DNA from 2 places in the Arthrobacter sp. Marseille-P9274 genome. Region 2 is predicted to be linked to the other one. Evidence: riboswitches for the same ligand, from Rfam matches in the RefSeq annotation. Region 2 holds a riboswitch; the other holds the start of a gene.

Region 1 (3,409 bases), on a different contig from region 2:
GCGACCTGGCTGCCGCCGAACAAGGGCTTCCGCTGCGAGTACGTTGCCCTGCAGACCGCGGTGAAAGCCAAGTACGGTCTCTGGATGACCCGGGCCGAGTACGACGCCATCAAGAAGGTCCTAACCTCATCCTGCGCGGACCAACGGGTCCCGGCCGATGGCGGCGGAGTGACCCTCCCAGCCATCGAGTACAAGAACTGCGCCGAGGTGAAGGCCCGCGGCGCAGCGCCCATCCGGGTGGGCGACCCCGGCTGGAGCACCAAGTTCGACGGCAACGGCGACGGGGTCGGCTGCGAGGGCTGACCAGTCCGGGCCTGCTTCTTTCCGTCGTGGCAGGCGCCAGCGGGAGTAGGGTGTTACGCATGAATGACCCGGAGAGGCCCATCGCGGCGTCGATCCACATCGCCATAGACGTGGACATCACCGACCCGGGGGAGCTGCGGAGCTACGCCGTCGTCAAAGCCGAAACACCCGAACACGTGGCTCTGGCCTCGACTGACCTGTTCGCCGCCCTCGCCGTTGCCATGGATCCGCTGGCCATCGCGGCGGATGTCCCGGGCATCCGGATCCTGCGCGGCAAGGTCGAGCCGGCGGAGGGCCACGGGGTGGCGGACTCCGTTATGCCCCATGCCGCCGGGGCAGAGGGCGGGCGGGAGCCGGCGGACACCGGAATCAGCGGCAACGCCGTGGCCACCTTGCTGGAAGCCGCGGGCCGGGCTGGCGGGATCGCTCTCGAGCGGCTCGGCTACGATGCCGCGGCGCCCGAGGCGGAGCGCGAGCTGTCGCGGCACCGGGCCCGGGTGCTGGCCGGGTTGCTCTGGCATGCGGGCGCCGGCATGATCGACGAGCTGTTCAACGACATAGACCTGCTCAGGGGCCGGGAACCGACGGCCAGGGACATTGACGAGACCTACGTCCTCGGCAACCTGCCGCCGCAGTACGCGCACCACTACGACGCACGTTTCGCGGCCCGGTTCCTCACCGTCTGCACCGACCTCACGATGAACCTGGCCGCCGGCTGGAAGGAACCGTCCTGCGTGGCCCAGGAGCTCGGGCTGCGCTGCCTTCTCGCCGAGGCGGAATTCCTGGCCGACGAACTGGAGCTCGAGGCCGACCTGCCGCCGGACTGGGTGGCCGGGCTCGAACACTTCTTCCTGCGTTTCGCCGACTCCATGATGCTTTTCGACCCGGCCATGGACGGCTTCGAAAATGATCCGGAGGCCAGCCCCGAAGGGGCTCCGTCGATGAAGTTCGAGGACTGGTTCAGGCCTTTCGGGCCAGGTCACCACGTGCCGCCGTTCGCCGAACGGGGCTGACAGCTTTGCACGGCGGGCCGCCGGACTCTGTTTCCGGAATATGACGCCCTTCACGCAACCGGCTTGCGGGAGGCCGGGCCGCACTCTACTCTGAGTTGTGATCCCAGTCACCCATAAGTCAATAATGCTTACGATCTGCGGCGGGAGAGTCCTGCCGGTACATTCGGCAGGCGCCGTAGGAGCAAACCCTCCCCGGGAATCTCTCAGGCCCATGTACCGCCGCGGCTAGGCAACTCTGGAAAGCAGCCAGGCGGCAGCCTGTCTCACCGACGGTGCAAGCGGCTCCTGCGCAAGCAGGGGGCGCGGAATCTCTCAGGTCCAATACAGAGTGGGGAGGAACCTAATCAACGTGGTGCGCCCGTGCCACTTGAACCATGGAGTTCCTCATGACTACGCCACATGCATCCACCACGACAGGCGAGCCGCCGCATCTCGCGCGGCAGTTATCCAACCGGCACATCCAGCTGATCGCGATCGGCGGTGCGATCGGCACCGGCCTGTTCATGGGCTCGGGGAAGACCATTTCGGCGGCCGGCCCCTCCGTGATCTTCGTTTACATGATCATCGGCTTCATGCTGTTCTTCGTCATGCGGGCGATGGGCGAGCTGCTGCTGAGCAACCTCCACTACAAGTCCTTTAGCGATTTCGCCGCTGACCTGCTCGGTCCCTGGGCCGGGTTCTTCACCGGCTGGACCTACTGGTTCTGCTGGGTCGTCACCGGCATCGCGGACGTCATCGCCATCGCCGGCTACGCCGACGAACTGATTCCGGGCATCCAACTCTGGATCCCGGGCATCTTCACCGTGGCCGTCCTGCTGCTGCTGAACCTGGCCACCGTCAGGGCCTTCGGCGAGACCGAGTTCTGGTTCGCCATGATCAAGATCGTCGCCATCGTGGCGCTGATCGTCACCGGCCTGATCATGATCTTCACCGGTTTCGAGTCCCCGGCCGGCCCGGCCGCCTTCAGCAACCTGTGGAGCCATGGCGGCTTCTTCCCGAACGAGTTCATGGGCTTCGTGGCGGGCTTCCAAATCGCGGTGTTCGCCTTCGTGGGCATCGAACTGGTGGGTACGACGGCGGCGGAAGCCAAGGACCCGGAGAAGAACCTTCCCAAGGCCATCAACTCCATCCCCATCCGTGTGCTCCTGTTCTACGTCGGCGCCTTGATCATCCTCATGTCCGTCACCCCGTGGACCGAGTTCGAGGCGGGCCGCAGCCCCTTTATCGGAATGTTCTCCCTGGCCGGACTCGGCATGGCCGCCACGATCATCAACCTCGTGGTGCTGACCTCGGCGATGTCCTCGGCCAACTCCGGCGTCTATTCGACCTCCCGCATGGTCTACGGCCTCGCGCAGGAAGGCGACGCTCCGACCGTCCTCGGCAAGCTCTCCTCGCGCAAGGTTCCGCAGAACGCACTGTTCGTGTCCTGCGTCCTGCTGCTCTCCGGCGTCGTCCTCCTCTACGCCGGCAAGGACATCGCCCTGGCGTTCGAAATGGTGACCACGGTCTCCGCGGTCTGCTTCATGTTCGTCTGGTCCATCATCCTGGCCAGCTACCTCGCCTTCCGGAAGCGCCGGGCGCGGCTGCATGACGAGTCCAAGTTCAAGATGCCCGGCGGCATCGCGATGGTCTGGGTGGTGTTCGCGTTCTTCGCCTTCGTCCTCTGGGCGCTGACCACGCAGCCGGACACGCTCACCGCGCTGCTGGTGACCCCGCTCTGGTTCGTCGTCCTCGGCATCGCCTGGCTCATGCTGCGCCGCCGCCCGGCGCACCTGGCGCGCTACGAGGCGTTCCAGGCCGACCTCGAGGCCGAAGCCAAGCTCGAGGCCGAGGCCCGCCGGGCCGCCGCAGCGGACGCCCAGTAGCCCGCCAAAGTTTTGTCCACACGTTTAGCGCTGTTTTCTCACAAGGAGCACCACACTATGACCGACGTTCTCTGGTTCACCGAACTTGGGCTGGCCGACCTTGAACAGGTCGGCGGCAAGAATGCCTCGCTCGGGGAATTGATCCGTAATTTGGCAACTGCCGGGGTCAGGGTCCCGGAGGGCTTTGCGACGACGGCGGACGCCTACCGGCGTTTCCTGCACGAGTCG
Region 2 (3,409 bases):
CAATCTCGTGTACCAGGGCCAACCCGGGGCGCTGAACGAATCAGTGTCCGATGTCTTCGCGGCGCTGGTCGAACAGCACCGGCTCGGCCAGACCGCGGAGGAGGCGGACTGGCTGATCGGCGCGGGCCTGTTCACGGACGAGGTGAACGGCACCGCCCTGCGGTCGATGAAGGCGCCGGGCACCGCATACGACGACGATGTCATCGGCAAGGATCCGCAGCCGGCCACCATGGCGGGCTACGTGGACACCCGCGGTGACAACGGCGGCGTGCACCTGAACTCGGGCATCCCCAACCACGCCTTCTACCGGCTGGCGGTCCAGCTGGGCGGCAAGGCGTGGGAGCGGGCGGGGCAGATCTGGTACGACACGATCACTGGAGCCCTGCTCAGCCCCGACAGCGGTTTCGCGGCCTTTGCGGAGGCTACTGCGGCCGCGGCGGAAAGCCGCTACGGTAAGGAATCAGAGGAACTCAAGGCCGTCACGGCAGCCTGGACAGAGGTGGGCGTAGTGGAATGAAGATCGCCGTCAGGCGCACCGGCGGGTTCGCCGGACTGACTACGCGGTGGGCGGTGGACGTCGCCCAGCCGGAGCTGCGCGACGTCTGGATGCCGCTGATCGACTCGTGCCCGTGGGATGACGTGCCTGACGACGCCAACCAGCCCGACCGCTATGTCTACTCCATCATCGCGGGGGAGCACCAGGCGACGCTGCCTGAACGCCATGTGACCGGCCCTTGGCGGGCCTTGGTGGACAGAACCAGGGACGCCGCCCGCGCCGGCGGCCCAAGCGAAGCAGGCCGCTCCGGACCGGAACCAGCCGTGGACCGGGACGAGGACGTCCTGGAACCGGAACGGCCGGTGACGGAGCCGTCCCGAAGGGCTACCGAACCCGGGCAGAGGCTGTTCCCGCCGCCGCAGCACGGCCCTGGCGAAGACGGCCGCTAGCGTCGCACGCGGCTCCCCGCCGTCGTCGTAGGCTAGCTCCATGAAACTCAACGACCTGCTGATCGACGCCTACGGCCGCGCCCAGGAACGCGTCCACGACATCCTCGAAGGGCTGGAGCCGGAGCAACTCGCCGTGCGGCCGGGCGGGGGCGGGAACTCCATCGGCTGGCTCGTCTGGCACCTCTCGCGCGTGCAGGACGACCACATCGCCGACGTCGCCGGGACGGGGCAGAAGTGGACCGCGGGCGGATGGGCCGCGAAGATCGGCCTGCCATTGGAGGCCGGGGACACGGGCTTCGGGCACAGGTCCGGGCAGGTCGACAAGGTGCGCGTCGCTTCACCCGCGCTGCTGCGGGAGTACTTCGACGACGTCCACGCCGCGACCATCGAGTACCTGCGCGGACTAACCGAGGAGGACCTGGACCGCGTGGTGGACACGCGCTGGAACCCGCATGTGACGCTCGGCGTCCGGCTGGTGAGCGTCCTCGATGACTGTCTGGAGCACTGCGGCCAGGCCGCATATGTGAAGGGCATGCTCGGGCGCGGGGAAGCCTAGTTCCGCGCGCGGATTCCGGTTGCGCCGGCAGGATCCCGCCGGGCCGGCCCGAACGGTCGGTCGGAAAGGAGGTTGCGTTGTGCGGCGGAAAACCGCTAAGGTGTGAGTCGCGTCACTCGTGGCGCACTAGCTTGTGATCTGCGGCGGGAGAGTCCTGCCGGTGCAGGCGCCGAAGGAGCAAACCCTCCCCGGGAATCTCTCAGGCCCACGTACCGCCGCGGCGAGGCACCTCTGGAAAGCAGCTGCGCATCAGCGCGGCTCACCGTCGGGGCAAGGGCGCATGCAGCGATGCAGCACCCCGAATCTCTCAGGTTCCATACAGAGTGGGGAGGAACCCGAATCAACGTGGCGTACCTGCGCCACCTGACGTGATGGAGTTCCTGATGGCGATCCCGAGCGAGAGCGCCAACGCCCCCCAACCAAGGCGCAGCTGCGCCTACCCCCTCCATCCGGCCCTGGCCCCCTGACTGGACCACTGCCGACCTCTATTTCCGCGCGGACAAGGGCTGGGCTTTCGGCTGACATCCGGCTGTCCTGCATCGTGCCCAAGAGGAACGAAACCCTGTCAAATCAAGGAGCTGTACGTGAAAACTGATGCCGTCTCGACTGAGAAGGCGCCCCATCTGGAGCGCCAGCTCAGCAACAGGCACATCCAGCTGATCGCCATCGGAGGTGCGATCGGCACCGGCCTGTTCATGGGTTCGGGCAAGACGATCTCCGTTGCGGGTCCGTCCGTAATCTTCGTCTACATGATCATCGGCTTCATGCTGTTCTTCGTCATGCGGGCGATGGGCGAGCTGCTGCTGAGCAACCTCAACTACAAGTCCTTCAGTGACTTCGCCGGCGACCTCCTCGGTCCCTGGGCCGGGTTCTTCACCGGCTGGACCTACTGGTTCTGCTGGGTCGTCACCGGCATCGCGGACGTCATCGCCATCGCCGGCTACGCCAATGAATTGGTGCCGGGCATCCAGCTCTGGATCCCGGGCGTGTTCACCGTGGCCGTCCTGCTGTTGCTGAACCTGGCCACCGTCAAGGCGTTCGGCGAGACCGAGTTCTGGTTCGCCCTGATCAAGATCGTCGCCATCGTGGCGCTGATCGTCACCGGCCTGGTCATGATCTTCACCGGTTTCGAGTCCGATGCCGGCCCGGCCTCCTTCAGCAACCTGTGGAGCCACGGCGGCTTCTTCCCGCAGGAGTTCATGGGCTTCGTGGCGGGCTTCCAGATCGCAGTCTTCGCCTTCGTGGGCATCGAACTGGTGGGTACGACGGCGGCGGAAGCCAAGGATCCGGAGAAGAACCTTCCCAAGGCCATCAACTCCATCCCCGTCCGCGTGCTGCTCTTCTACGTAGGCGCCCTGGTCATCCTGATGGCCGTCACCCCGTGGACCGAGTTCCAGGCCGGGCACAGCCCCTTCATCGGCATGTTCTCGCTGGCAGGACTCGGGATGGCCGCCACCATCGTCAACCTCGTGGTGCTGACCTCGGCAATGTCCTCGGCCAACTCCGGCGTCTACTCGACCTCCCGCATGGTGTTCGGCCTCGCCCAGGAAGGCGACGCTCCGACCACCCTCGGCAAGCTCTCCTCGCGCAAGGTTCCGCAGAACGCACTGTTCCTGTCCTGCGTCCTGCTGCTCGCCGGCGTCGTCCTCCTCTACGCGGGCGACAGCATCGCCCTGGCGTTCGAAATGGTTACCACGGTCTCCGCGGTCTGCTTCATGTTCGTCTGGTCCATCATCCTGGCCAGCTACCTCGCCTTCCGGAAGCGCCGGGCGCAGCTGCACAATGAGTCCAAGTTCAAGATGCCCGGCGGCATCGCGATGGTCTGGGTGGTGTTCGCGTTCTTCGCCTTCGTCCTCTGGGCCCTGACCACGCAGCCGGACACGCTCACCGCGCTGCTGGTGACCCCGC

The links. A riboswitch is a leader RNA that binds a small molecule or an ion and turns the genes downstream of it on or off. The one in region 2 is predicted to bind glycine.
Region 1: it holds a riboswitch for glycine, as region 2 does, so the genes downstream of both, cycA (D-serine/D-alanine/glycine transporter) here and cycA (D-serine/D-alanine/glycine transporter) in region 2, are expected to answer to the same signal.

The regions. Positions count from the first base shown of each region.
Region 1 is NZ_CAMPOV010000002.1:454,917-458,325, reverse strand. Features, by position in the region: gene OC550_RS15310 (DUF1524 domain-containing protein) at 1-303, shown strand, start outside; gene OC550_RS15305 (hypothetical protein) at 363-1,316, shown strand; glycine riboswitch at 1,448-1,545, shown strand; gene cycA (D-serine/D-alanine/glycine transporter) at 1,703-3,181, shown strand; gene ppsA (phosphoenolpyruvate synthase) at 3,239-3,409, shown strand, end outside.
Region 2 is NZ_CAMPOV010000005.1:58,683-62,091, forward strand. Features, by position in the region: gene OC550_RS21325 (M4 family metallopeptidase) at 1-517, shown strand, start outside; gene OC550_RS22330 (protealysin inhibitor emfourin) at 514-945, shown strand; gene OC550_RS21335 (DinB family protein) at 986-1,501, shown strand; glycine riboswitch at 1,636-1,726, shown strand; gene cycA (D-serine/D-alanine/glycine transporter) at 2,086-3,409, shown strand, end outside.